Regions from separate parts of the Agathobaculum sp. TL06 genome, predicted to be linked through region 3. Evidence: predicted binding sites of a transcription regulator. Region 3 holds the regulator's gene; each other region holds the start of a gene.
The links. The regulator Rex, encoded in region 3, represses fermentation and respiration genes when NADH is low (regulators of the CRP and FNR family bind a similar motif). The targets are predictions, from matches to a motif close to ATTGTTAANNNNTTAACAAT.

Region 1 (4,316 bases), on a different contig from region 3:
ACGCCAAACACCAGGATGCCGGTGGTGTCCTGCTTCCAGATGCGGAACACCTGCTTTTCGCCCCGCAGCAAGCATAGCAGCAGCAGGATCGCGCCGGCCGACAACAGGCGCACCGAAACCAGCCATCCGGTCGGTACGCCCTTTGCCTGCAGCAGGAACTGGCCGCAGGCGCCGGAAAGCCCCCAAAAGATACCGCCCGTCAGCGTCAGCAGCACGCCGCGCAGCATTTTATCCCGCTTCACACAGTTTTCCCCTTTCACAAAAAGACCTCTTGTGCAGATCACAAGAGGTCTTTTGGTTTTACGTTGCTACAGGACTGACTTACTTGTTGTCAACCTCAGCCATGTGCTCGATGAGCATCAGCAGCTTGTTGGAGTAGCCCCACTCGTTGTCGTACCAGGAAACGACCTTGACAAAGGTGTCGGTCAGCGCGATGCCAGCCTTCTTGTCGAAGATGGAGGTGCGCTCGTCGCCCAGGAAGTCGGAGGAAACCACGTCCTCGTCGGTGTAGCCCAGAACGCCCTTCAGGCCGCCCTCGGAAAGCGGCTTCTCAGAAGCAGCCTTCATCGCCGCGCAGATCTCGTCGTAGGTGGCCGGCTTAGCCAGGTTGCAGGTCAGGTCAACAACGGACACGTCCAGGGTCGGAACACGCATGGACATACCGGTCAGCTTGCCGTTCAGCTTCGGGTAAACCTTGCCTACCGCCTTGGCAGCGCCAGTGGAGGACGGGATGATGTTGCCGGAAGCCGCGCGGCCGCCGCGCCAGTCCTTCTTGGAGGGGCCGTCAACGGTCTTCTGGGTGCCGGTGGTGGAGTGAACGGTGGTCATCAGGCCCTCGGTGATGCCGAACGCCTCGTCCAGAACCTTGGCGATCGGCGCCAGGCAGTTGGTGGTGCAGGAAGCGTTGGAAACAAAGGTCATATCCTTGGTGTAGGTGTCCTGGTTAACGCCCATAACGAACATCGGGGTGTCGTCCTTGGACGGGGCGGACATGATGACCTTCTTCGCGCCGCCGTCGATGTGGGCCTGTGCCTTCTCCTTGGTCAGGAAAACGCCGGTGGACTCGACAACGTAATCAACGCCGTCCTTGCCCCACGGGATGTTCTTGGGATCCATCTCAGCGTGGAACAGAACCTTCTTGCCATCCACGGTGATGGAGTTGTCGTCATACTCAATGGTACCGTCATAGCGGCCGTGCATGGTGTCGTACTTGAGCATGTACGCCATGTAGTCCGGCGTCATGAACGGATCGTTTACCGCTACGAATTCGATGTTCGGGTTCTTCAGACCAGCGCGGAAAACCATACGGCCGATACGGCCAAAGCCATTGATACCTACTTTAATCGCCATTTGCAGTGTTCCTCCTCAATTTTGACAATTATCTTCTTGTCGATGGCTTTATTATACACTATCTGGACGATATGCCGCAAGGTGTAATATTTGTGAAATTTTTGTCATTATATTCTGGGTTTTTGTACATTTTTCTTTGCAAAGCGGTCTCGTCTGGTGGTATAATAGAAGCATCATACAAAATATAGTATTGCAGTCCGCAAGCAGCCTTATACCCACAAAAAAACAGAAAGATCAGCGATTCGGAGGATAGAGATGGCGGATACATTTTTCTCTCAGCTCGACAGCGCGGCTCTGCGCGCCCTGCTGAACCGTACCGCGCTGCACGACGCAGCATTGCTCACAGTAGGACCGACGCTATATATTGAGGCCTGCAACGACGCCGCGGCGCGCCTGACCGGCCTGCACCCGCTCGAACGCATCGACCAGCTCTTGAGCGGCGCCTCCGCCGGCGCGCTGCGCGACTGCATCGCGCAGCAGGCACCGCGCACCGTTTATGAGGAACTGGACGGCGCCGAATACCGCCTGGAGCTGCTGCCGCACCGCGGCGGCGCGCTGCTCGCGTTCCTGCACGACAGCCGCTCCTCTTACGACGGGAGCCTGCGCGTACTGCACGCAAAAAGCGCGCAGTACCTCGGCGCGCTTTTCGCCTGCGCGGAACAGGTGCAGGACCCCGCCCTCGCGGCCGAGCTGCGCAAGCAATGCCTGCGCATGCACCGCATACTGACCCATTCGGATTTCCTGCACGACCCGCCTCTCACCGAGCAGCTCCGCCTGTACCGCACCGACCTCGCGGCCCTCTGCCGGACAGCCGCGGCCAACGCGGCGCTGTACGGCCCGTCGCACGGCACCAAAAACATCACCGTACACGCGCCCGATTACTGCGACGCGCTGATCGAGCCGCAGCTGATCCAAAAGGCGCTGTACAACCTTCTGTCCAACGCGCTGCACGCATCCCCCGCGGACGGCGATATCGTCCTTACCCTGACCGACGACAGCAGCTTTGCGACCATCACGGTCGCGGACCGCGGCCCCGGTCTGGATGCCGAGCTGTTTGAAGCGCTCCTGACCGGCTGGGAACGGCAGGTTTCGCTGGACGATTACCTTTCCCTGGCGCGCTGCGGCGCGCCGCTCGGCCTCGGCCTGCCCCTGGTCCAGCGCATCGCGCAGGCCCACGGCGGCAGCCTGCTCCTGTCCCCGCGGGAGGGCGGCGGAAGCGAGCTGCACATGAGCATCGCCCACCTGCCGGCCGCGCTTGCGGATAATAACCTGCGCGCGCCGATGATTTTGGAGGAGGGCTACTCGCTCGAGGAGATCGAGTTTTCCATCTTTGACTGACTGCCGCGTCACAGGCAAAAAAACCGCTGTATCCACCGGATACAGCGGTTTTTCTTTTGGGGTTGTCTTACCGGCCGGCGTCCGAGGCGATGTTACTCAAAACCTGCGCCAGTTCCGCGCGGAGCACATTGCCCTGCGGGGCGAACGAACCGTCCGTGTTGCCGTTCATCAGCCCGTTCTTCAGGCAGAATGCAACGCTGTCCGCCGCCCAGTCCGAGATCTGCGAAGCGTCGGTGAACTCCTGCACGGCCATGCCGTCGCCCGGCACGGTTTCGGTCAGGCCGCTCTCCTCCAGCAGGCCGAGGTAGCGCGTCAGCATCGCCGCGAACTCCTCGCGGGAAACCGTTTTCCCAGGGTGCAGGCGGTTCTCGTCATCGCCGGTGAGGATGCCTGCGTCAAAGCAGAACGTCATCGCCGGATAGTAGTCCTGACCGATATCCGCGTAGTCGGCCATCTCGTGGATGCCCATGCCCGCGGCGCCCGCTGTCAGCTTTTCGTCCCTGTTTTTCGCATCACGGTAGAGCGCGTCCGCAACCTCCTGACGGCTGACCGCGTGCAGCGGCCAGAAGCCCGCGTCCACCGGCGCGGCAAGATCCATCAGTCCCTGCTCCAGCACATAACGGACCGCCGGCGCGTACCACGCGGTATCGGCCACGTCGGCCGGCAGGGCGGTCTCCTGTTCATCCACCACCGTATTGGCGGCCGTATCCTCCGCCGCGTCGGGCGCGGTATCCGCCGCCAGCGCGGTGGCCGACATGGACAGCACGGTCGCGCCGGTCAGGAAAAACGAAAGCACCTGTTTGAATGTCATTTTTATAAATCCTCCTTCTGGAAGCTGTTATTTTCCTTAGTTGCTCCCTATTATAACACAGCGTCCCGCGCCCGCCCGCAAAATGTAACAGAGGTGTAATAAAGACGGCGGCCGGTATCCGGCCGCCGTCTTGTGCGTTTTCCGTCTCAGTCCTTATAAAACGCCCCGAAGCCCTTGTAGGCCATATACAGGTCGAGCTTGGTGATCACCTCGAACGGCGCGTGCATGGAAAGCACGGGTACGCCCGCGTCCACCGTATCGATGTTGCGGTTGGCCAGGTACATCGCCACCGTGCCGCCGCCGCCCTGATCGACCTTGCCGAGCTGGCCGGTCTGCCAGACCACGCCCGCCTTGTCAAAAATGCAGCGGATGCGCGCCATCAGCTCGGCGGTCGCGTCCGACGTGCCGGACTTGCCGCGCGCGCCCGTATATTTGACCAGCGCAAAGCCGCAGTTGGCGCGGGCGTCGTTGCGCTTTTCGGACACCTCGGGGAAGTTGGGGTCAAAGGCGTTGCACACGTCCGCGGACAGGCATACCGAATTTTCATAGCATTCCTCCACCAGCGCGCCCTGCGCGCGGCACAGATCGGCCATGAAGGTATCGAACGCGCGCGACTGCATACCGGTTACGCCGTCCGAGCCGGTTTCCTCCTTGTCCACCAGCAGGCAGACGCAGGTGTGCGCAGGCGTGGTTTTGAGGTCGAGCAGCGCGGTCGCCGCGGTGTAGGAGCACACGCGGTCGTCGTGACCGTAAGCGCCGACGAACGAACGGTCAAAGCCGATATCGCATGCGGGGAAGGCAGGCACGCAGCACAGCT
Region 2 (4,316 bases), on a different contig from region 3:
AGAGCCAGCCGCCCGCCAGCGCGGTCAGCGCCTTGATGGCGAACGTACCCGGCACCCAGGCCATATAACCGCCGAACAGGTCGGCCAACATCGAGCCGATGCCCGCCGCGACCGCGCCCAGCCCCGGCCCCAGCAGGATGCCGCAGAGCAGCACCAGCCCGTCGCCCAGGTGGATATAGCCGAGCGTCGGCGTCGGGATACGGATAATCATGGTTGCGACCGTCGTCAGCGCCGCGAGCAGAGCGGCAAGGATGATCGTTCTGGTTTTTTTGCTTTGCATATTGTGGCACCCTCTTTGTTTTTCCTTTGTTGGCACTATTGTACCCCCAATGTGACCTTTTACAAAGCGCCAGATCAAACATTTTTCACAATGCCAGACCGCATACAAAAAAGCGGCCCATCCGCAGATGGGCCGCCTGGTGCTTTCCGTATCAGCGCTTGTTGGAGCGCTTCCAGATGTGCATTTTTTCCGCGTCCTGAATGAGCTGCTCGCGGAAATCGGGATGCGCGACCGAGATCAGCGCCTCCGCGCGCTGCCAGGAGGACAGGCCCTTGAGGCACACCTTGCCGTACTCGGTCACGAACCAGTGCACGTTCGGGCGCGCGTCGGTCACGACCGAACCGTCCGCCAGCGTCGGGCGGATGCGGGAAGCGATCGAGCCATCCTTCTGCTTGAACGTGGACGAGCAGCAGATAAAGCTCTTGCCGCCCTTGGACAGATACGCGCCAAGCACGAAGTCGAGCTGGCCGCCCGCGCCGGAGATCTGCTTGGTGCCGGCCGTTTCCGCGTTCACCTGGCCGAACAGGTCGATATCCACCGCGTTGTTGATCGAAATGAAGTTGTCGATCTGGGCGATGGTGCGCGCGTCGTTGGTATAGGATACGGGGGCCGCGTAGCATTCCGGATTATTGTCGATATAATCATAGAGCTTTTTGGTGCCAGCGCCGAACGCATACACCTGCTTGCCCCGATCGATCCCCTTGTTCAGGCCGTTGATCTTGCCCGCCATGGCGATGTCAACAAACGCGTCCACGTACATCTCGGTATGTACGCCGAGATCCTTCAGGTCGGATTCCGCGATCATGGAGCCAACCGTATTCGGCATGCCGCCGATGCCCAGCTGCAGGCAGGCGCCGTTCGGGATCTCCTCCACGATCAGCTTGGCCACCGCGCGGTCAACGTCGGTCGGCGCGCCGCCGGCGCCCAGCTCCGCGATCGGCGGGTTTTCACCCTCGACGACCATATCCACCTCGGAGATGTGAACCGCTTCCTCAAAGCCGCCCAGGCAGCGCGGCATGTTCTTGTTGACCTCGACGATGACAACGTCGGACACGTCGCACACCGCCTTCAGGTGGGACGCGTTCGGGCCGAAGCTGAAGTAGCCATGGCTGTCCATCGGCGCAACCTGGAACATCGCCACGTTGACGTGCTTGACATTCTCGCGGTAGTAGCGCGGCAGCTCGGAATAGCGCAGCGCATTGTAAAAGCCGAAGCCCGCGGTGCAGGCCTTGCGCTCGATGCCGCCCATGTGCCAGGAGTTCCAGGTGATCTTCTTTTCCACGTCCGGAATCTGGAATACCGCGGGCTGCCACATCAGGATGCCGCCGCGCAGGTTGATATCCTCCAGCTCGCCCATCCGTCCGGCGAGCGCCTTGTCCAGCGCGCAGGCCGTGCCGGTACACCAGCCGTAGTCCACCCAGTCGCCCGATTTGACCACCTTGACAGCCTCGTCCGCCGTGGTCAGCTTCTGCTGATAAAGAGCTTCGTAATCCATGATTGCCCAAACCTCCGTCTTTGTTTATTCTTTAACAATCTTACTGTCTATTATACATCTATTGTATATAATACTATATTCCCCCGTACAGGTCAAGCAAGGAGTTGCCATTTACAACACTTACAACCATTCGCCCAGAAAGTGACCAGAAAGTTTTTCTTGATTTTCTCAAATAAAGTGGTACAATGATAAATGACTTTCACAGTACCGTAATTATGCAATGAATTAGGAGGGCATTCCCATGAAAACCAAAAAGCTTCTGGCGCTGCTGCTCGCCGGCGCGATGAGCGCCTCTCTGCTGGCAGGCTGCGGCAGCGACAGCTCCGCCGATACCGCGGGCGGCGACGACGCGGCCAATCCGTCCGACACCGCCGCTGCGGACAGCGACCTGGCGCAGATCGAAGACGCCGGCAAGCTGAAAATCGGCTACACGGTCTATGAGCCGATGAACTATACCGACGAGCAGACCGGCGAATTCACCGGCTTTGACACCGAGTTCGCGCAGGCGGTCTGCGAAAAGCTCGGCGTGGAGCCGGAATTCATCGAGATCGTTTGGGATACCAAGCAGGTCAGCCTGGAGAGCGGCGAGATCGACTGCATCTGGAACGGCATGACCATCACGGACGACCTCAAGCAGAACACGTCGGTTTCCGACCCCTATGTGGAAAACACACAGGTCGTCGTCACCAAGACGGAAAACAAGGATACTTACGCAGATTACGCCAACCTGGTCGGCAAGACGGTGGCGGTAGAGGCTGGCTCGGCCGCGCAGAGCGTGGCGGAGGAGGATGAAAACCTCAGCCAGTCCGAGCTGGTCACGGTCAGCAAGCAGACCGACGCGCTGCTCGAGGTCAAGTCGGGTACGGCGGACGCCGCGATCTTTGACCGGACCATGGCAGAAAACATGATCGGCGAGGGTACCGACTTTGCAGACCTGACCATCTGCGGCGTGTTCCATCAGGAGCAGTACGGCATCGGCTTCCGCAAGGGCAGCGACCTGTGCGACAGGGTCAATGAGATCATGGCTGAACTGAAAGAGGACGGCACGCTGCAGTCCCTGGCTGACAAGTACGGCCTTTCCCTGGCAGAATAAACAAATTTACCCACACAATTTTTACACCGAACGGGACAGCTTACCGCTGCCCCGCTTGGTTTTGTTTGGAGGAATCCTATGAATCCCTCGGTTATTTTCACCAACCTGTTCCAGAGCTTCGGGATCAACTGCACGATCTTCGTGGCCACGCTGCTGATCGCGCTGCCCGTCGGCCTGCTCGTGGCGTTCGGCGCCATGAACAGGTGGGAGCCGTTCCGCTGCCTGCGCGGCAGCCGCCTTGCGTCCGGCAAATGGGGCGCCATGCTGGTCGGGCTGCGCCCGATCGCCCTTTTCATCAAATTCTTTGTGTGGATCATCCGCGGCACACCGCTCATGCTGCAGATCATCTTCATCTACTATGGCCCCGGCCTGCTCAACTGGGGCCAGCCGTGGAACGCCATGGGTACGGACGGGCGCGTGGTCGCGACCTGCGCCGCGTTCGCGATCAACTACGCCTGCTATTTTTCCGAGATCTTCCGCGGCGGCATCCAGTCCATCCCGCGCGGCCAGTATGAGGCCGGCCAGGTGCTCGGCATGACCAAGCGGCAGATTTTTTTCAAGATCACGCTGCTGCAGGTCGTCAAACGCGTGATCCCGCCCATGGGCAACGAATTCATGACGCTTATCAAGGATACCGCGCTGGCCAACATCATCGCCACCAAGGAGATCATCATGATGAGCAAGGAATTCATCAACCGCGGCCTGATCTGGCCGTTGTTCTCCACCGCCCTTTTCTTCCTCGTGTTCTGCGGCGTGCTGACGCTGCTGTTCGGCTGGCTGGAAAGAAAAATGGACTACTTCCGTGTATAAGGAGCGAGCCGCAATGCCTATTCTTGAAGTACAAAACATCGAAAAGAGCTTTGGCCCGACCAAGGTGCTGCAGGACATCAGCTTTTCCCTGGAACGCGGCAAGGCGCTGGCCATTATCGGCTCGTCCGGTTCGGGCAAGACGACCCTGCTGCGCTGCCTGAACTTTCTGGAAACCCCGAACGCGGGCCGTATCCTGGTAAACGGCGAAACCCTGTTCGACGCCGCCGACCGCGCCGCCAAGAGCGACGCGGAGATCCGCCGCCGGCGCCTGCATTTCGGCATGGTGTTTCAGTCGTTTAACCTGTTCCCGCAGTACACTGCGCTGGAAAACGTCATGCTGGCCAGCCTGATGCTCGCCAAGGAGCGGCCGGATTACAAGCAGAACCGGCACGCCATCCATGAGGAGATTGAAAACCACGCCATTGAACTGCTCGCCCAGATGAGCCTGGAGGGGCGCATGAGCCACTACCCCCACCAGCTTTCCGGCGGCCAGCAGCAGCGCGTGGCCATTGCGCGGGCGCTCGCGCTCCAGCCGGACATCCTCTGCTTTGACGAGCCCACCTCCGCGCTCGATCCCGAGCTGACCGGCGAGGTCCTGCGCGTCATCCGCTCGCTCGCGGACCAGCACACCACCATGA
Region 3 (4,316 bases):
AGAAGCAGTTCGCTTTGTCAAGAACTTTTTTCAATCTTTTTTTCAGATTTTCGAGCCGTTCTTTCTCTTTTCCGAACTTTTCCGGCCGCCGCCCCTTCCGAAGCAGCTTATTTAGTATATCAAACCCTAAGCTGTTTGTCAAGAACTTTTTTCTTCTTTTTTCAGCTTTTTCCGCACCGCTCTCGCGCGGCTCGTTTACTATACTATTTCCCCCGCTCCTTTGTCAATACCTTCCTTCCCCTTTTGCTTCGGTTTTCTTTTCCTCCCTTGTCCTTCCGGCGCTTTTCTGCTATAATTTTTCTATCGGAACCAATGGTATAAAGGAGGTCGCTGGCTTGCCTATAAAAATAGCCGACAGTTTGCCCGCGCGTGCGATTCTGGAAAGCGAAAACATATTTGTGATGACCGAGCACCGTGCAACAACGCAGGACATCCGCCCGCTGCGCATTGCGCTGCTCAACCTGATGCCGCTCAAGATCGTGACCGAAACCCAGATCCTGCGCTGCTTGTCCAACACACCGATTCAGATAGAAGTCGACCTGATCCAAACGAAGACCTATCATTCAAAAAACACCCCCGAAGACCATCTGCTCACATTCTACAAAACATTTGACGATATCCGCGATCAAAAGTATGACGGTTTTATCATCACCGGCGCCCCCATCGAAAACATGCCGTTTGAAGAAGTTGAGTATTGGGATGAGCTGGTCCGCATCATGGACTGGACGAAAACCCATGTACATTCCACGCTGTATATCTGTTGGGGCGCGCAGGCAGGCCTTTACCACCACTACGGCATTCCCAAATATCCCTTGCCGCGGAAGATGTCCGGCATTTTCAAGCATCATGTGCTTTTTCCGAAAGAGCCCCTCCTGCGCGGCTTCGACGACGTGTTCTGCGCCCCGCATTCACGCCACACCGAGGTACATGCGTCCGATATCCGCAAGGATGACCGCCTGCGCCTGTTGGCGGAATCCCACGAGGCTGGTGTTTATCTGGTTGAGGCGATGAACGGACGGCAGATTTTCGTGCTTGGTCACGGGGAATATGATTCGGACACCCTAAAAAAAGAATATGAACGCGATCTCGCCAAGGGCCTGAACCCCGAGATCCCCCTGCACTATTTCAGGAACAACGACCCCAGCGACGATATCCTGGTCACCTGGAAAGCACACGCGCACCTTTTCTATACCAACTGGGTCAACTACTATGTTTATCAGACCACGCCCTATTCCCTCGATAAAATATAAAAAAGAAGCGGCTTCAAGCCGCTTCTTTTTTTATGCCTCTTCCATGCCGACCAGATGGCACAGCGTCATCAGGCTGTCAGACAGGTGTACATTCTCGACCGGAACGCCCAGCCCCTCCAGATGCAGGTCCTCGCCCGTGAAGTTCCACAGGCCGCGGATACCATGATCGACCAGCTCGTGCGCCAAATCGGGCGCATGGGTGCGCGGAATCGTCAGAACAGCAACATCCGGCTTGCGTCGGTCGACAAATTCAAACAGCGTACTGCTGCTGCGCACCTCATGCCCGCCGAATTTTTTGCCCACCAACTCCTCATTCGCGTCAAACGCACACAGCAGCTTGAAGCCGCTGGCCGAAAAATCGAAGTTGTTGAGCAAGGCCCGTCCCAGGTTGCCCGCACCGATCAATACCGCCGTGCGGCCGGCGCTGAGCCCGAGAATAGCGCCCAGCTCCTCCTGCAGCTTATCTACATTGTATCCATATCCCTGCTGGCCAAATCCACCAAAGCAGTTGAAATCCTGCCGGATCTGTGAAGCGGTCAGCCCCATACGCTCAGCCAGGGCGCGCGAGGAAATGCGCTGTACGCCCTCTGCTTTCAGCTCACAAATATTGCGGTAGTAGCGCGGCAGACGCTGCACCACCGCCTTGGAGACCTCTTGTTTGCGCTCCACAGGTTTTCATCCTCTCTTTCCCATCACAAAATTACAGCTTCGCAATCGTTTCCAGTACATAATCCGTGAATTCCTGCGCGGTCGCGCCGGTATCACGTCCATTGACCACTACCTTTTTCTCTTCAAACATGCAGATATCGAGCGCACGGTCGAGCTTATTCGCCAACTCGATCTCACCGATATGCTCGAGCAGCATCACGGAGGCGCGCAGCACGGAGGACGGGTCCGCGTACTGGGCGCGCCCCTCCTGCACCATGCGCGGCGCGGAGCCGTGAATGGCCTCGAACATCGCGTAACGCTTGCCGATATTGGCCGAACCCGCGGTGCCTACGCCGCCCTGAATCTCGGCCGCCTCGTCGGTGATGATATCGCCGTACAGGTTGGGCAGCACGACCACCTTGAAATCGCGGCGGCGTTTTTCGTCCAGAAGCTTCGCGGTCATGATATCGATGTACCAGTCGTCGAACTCGACCTCCGGATACTCCTTTGCAACCCGCTGGCAGGTGTCGAGGAATTTGCCGTCCGTGGTCTTGATGATATTGGCCTTGGTCACGCAGGAGACGCGGTTCTTGCCGGTCTTGCGCGCGTAATCAAACGCCAGGCGCGCGATGCGCTCGCAGCCCTGCGAGGTCGCCACCGTAAAGTCGATGAACAGATCGTCCGCAATCTGCACGCCCTGCGAGCCGACCGCATAGCCGCCCTCGGTGTTTTCGCGATAGAACGTCCAGTCGATCCCCAGCTCAGGCACCTTGACTGGACGCACGTTGGCGAACAGGTCGAGCGCTTTGCGCATCGCCACATTCGCGGATTCCACATTCGGCCACGGATCGCCCTTGCGCGGGGTCGTGGTCGGCCCCTTGAGAATTACATGGCACTGTTTGAGCTCCTCCATCACATCGGGCGGGATGGCGTAGCCCAGCTCAGCGCGACGCTCGATGGTCAGCCCGTCTATCACACGGAACTCCACTTTCCCCGCCTTGACCTTGTCGGCCAGCAGGGCCTCGAGCGCGTGCTGCGCCATGCCGGTGATCATCGGGCCGATACCGTCGCCGCCGCACACGCCGATGATGAGCTTGTCAAGCTTTGTATAGTCAATAAAGTCATCCTGTGCTTTCATATCCGCGATGCGCGCAAGCTGGCTTTCTACCACTGCTTCAAATTTATCCAGAATGGACTGGTCGATCGACATAACGGTGTCCTCCTCATACCATTGATATTATTTTAACAAATTTTCTGCATCCTGTCAAGAAAGAGGAGGCTGGGAAAGCGCCTCTCTCCTCTTTTCCTTATTGCGCCGCCTGTTCCTTGGCATAGTTGAGCGTGCCGCCCGCGAGCAGCGCGCCACGCTGACGGTCGGAAACGTCGCAGTCCGCCTTGAAGGTCCTGCCGCCGCACACCACGGTAACCTGACCGCCGTTTTTGATTTCCTCCAGCACATGCGGCAGCGCGATCTCATCCAGCAGGCTGATCGCGTCGTAGTCCGCCGGATCGGCAAAGGTCAGCGGCAGGATGCCCGAGTTGACCAGATTGGCCTTATGGATACGGGCGAACGACTTGCACAGCACGGCCTTGACGCCCAGATACAGCGGGACGAGCGCCGCGTGCTCGCGCGACGAGCCCTGGCCGTAGTTGGCGCCACCGACGATCACGCCGCCGCCCTGCTCCTTGCAGCGCGCCGGAAATTCCGGATCGACGTTGATAAAGCAGTAATTCGAGTAGTACGGCACGTTCGAGCGGTAGGGCAGCAGCTTCGCGCCCGCCGGCAGGATATGGTCGGTGGTGATGTTGTCCTCGGTCTTGAGTACGACGCGGCCCGTATAGGACGCTTCCAGCGCCTTGCCCAGCGGGAACGGCTTGATGTTCGGGCCGCGCACGACCTCGACCTCGGCCGGATTTTCCGCGGGCTTTACAATCATGTTGTCGTTGATGACGAAATGCTCCGGCATTTCGATCGCCGGCATTTCTCCCAGCGTGCGCGGGTCGGTCAGCACGCCCGCGAGCGCGCTCGCCGCCGCGACCTCGGGCGATACCAGATAGATCTGCGCGTCCTGCGTACCCGAGCGGCCCTCAAAGTTGCGGTTGAAGGTGCGCAGGGACACGCCCGCGGACTCCGGCGACTGCCCCATGCCGATGCAGGGACCGCAGGCGCACTCAAGGATGCGCGCGCCCGCCGCGATGATATCCGCCAGCGCGCCGTTCTGCGCGAGCATGTTAAACACCTGCTTGGAGCCCGGGCTGATGGTGAGCGAAACGTCCGGATGCACGGTTTTGCCCTTGAGGATGGACGCGACTTTCATCATATCGTAATAGGAGGAATTGGTGCAGGAGCCGATGCAGCACTGATTGACCTTGATCGCGCCGATCTCAGCGACCGGCTTGACATTGTCCGGCATGTGC

Region 1: gap (type I glyceraldehyde-3-phosphate dehydrogenase) is a predicted target of Rex. The motif match lies at 1,440-1,459, and genes of this name have one in related genera.
Region 2: ACYQ3S_RS13885 (butyryl-CoA:acetate CoA-transferase) is a predicted target of Rex. The motif match lies at 1,795-1,814, and genes of this name have one in related genera.

The regions. Positions count from the first base shown of each region.
Region 1 is NZ_BAAGGY010000012.1:55,227-59,542, forward strand. Features, by position in the region: gene ACYQ3S_RS08720 (DMT family transporter) at 1-242, opposite strand, end outside; gene gap (type I glyceraldehyde-3-phosphate dehydrogenase) at 322-1,350, opposite strand; gene ACYQ3S_RS08730 (sensor histidine kinase) at 1,606-2,688, shown strand; gene ACYQ3S_RS08735 (S-layer homology domain-containing protein) at 2,756-3,499, opposite strand; gene ACYQ3S_RS08740 (aminopeptidase) at 3,646-4,316, opposite strand, start outside.
Region 2 is NZ_BAAGGY010000028.1:2,511-6,826, reverse strand. Features, by position in the region: gene ACYQ3S_RS13890 (ECF transporter S component) at 1-280, opposite strand, end outside; gene ACYQ3S_RS13885 (butyryl-CoA:acetate CoA-transferase) at 432-1,775, opposite strand; gene ACYQ3S_RS13880 (transporter substrate-binding domain-containing protein) at 2,017-2,868, shown strand; gene ACYQ3S_RS13875 (amino acid ABC transporter permease) at 2,947-3,678, shown strand; gene ACYQ3S_RS13870 (amino acid ABC transporter ATP-binding protein) at 3,692-4,316, shown strand, end outside.
Region 3 is NZ_BAAGGY010000010.1:16-4,331, forward strand. Features, by position in the region: gene metA (homoserine O-acetyltransferase MetA) at 336-1,250, shown strand; gene ACYQ3S_RS07210 (redox-sensing transcriptional repressor Rex) at 1,281-1,919, opposite strand; gene ACYQ3S_RS07215 (isocitrate/isopropylmalate family dehydrogenase) at 1,951-3,108, opposite strand; gene ACYQ3S_RS07220 (aconitate hydratase) at 3,206-4,316, opposite strand, start outside.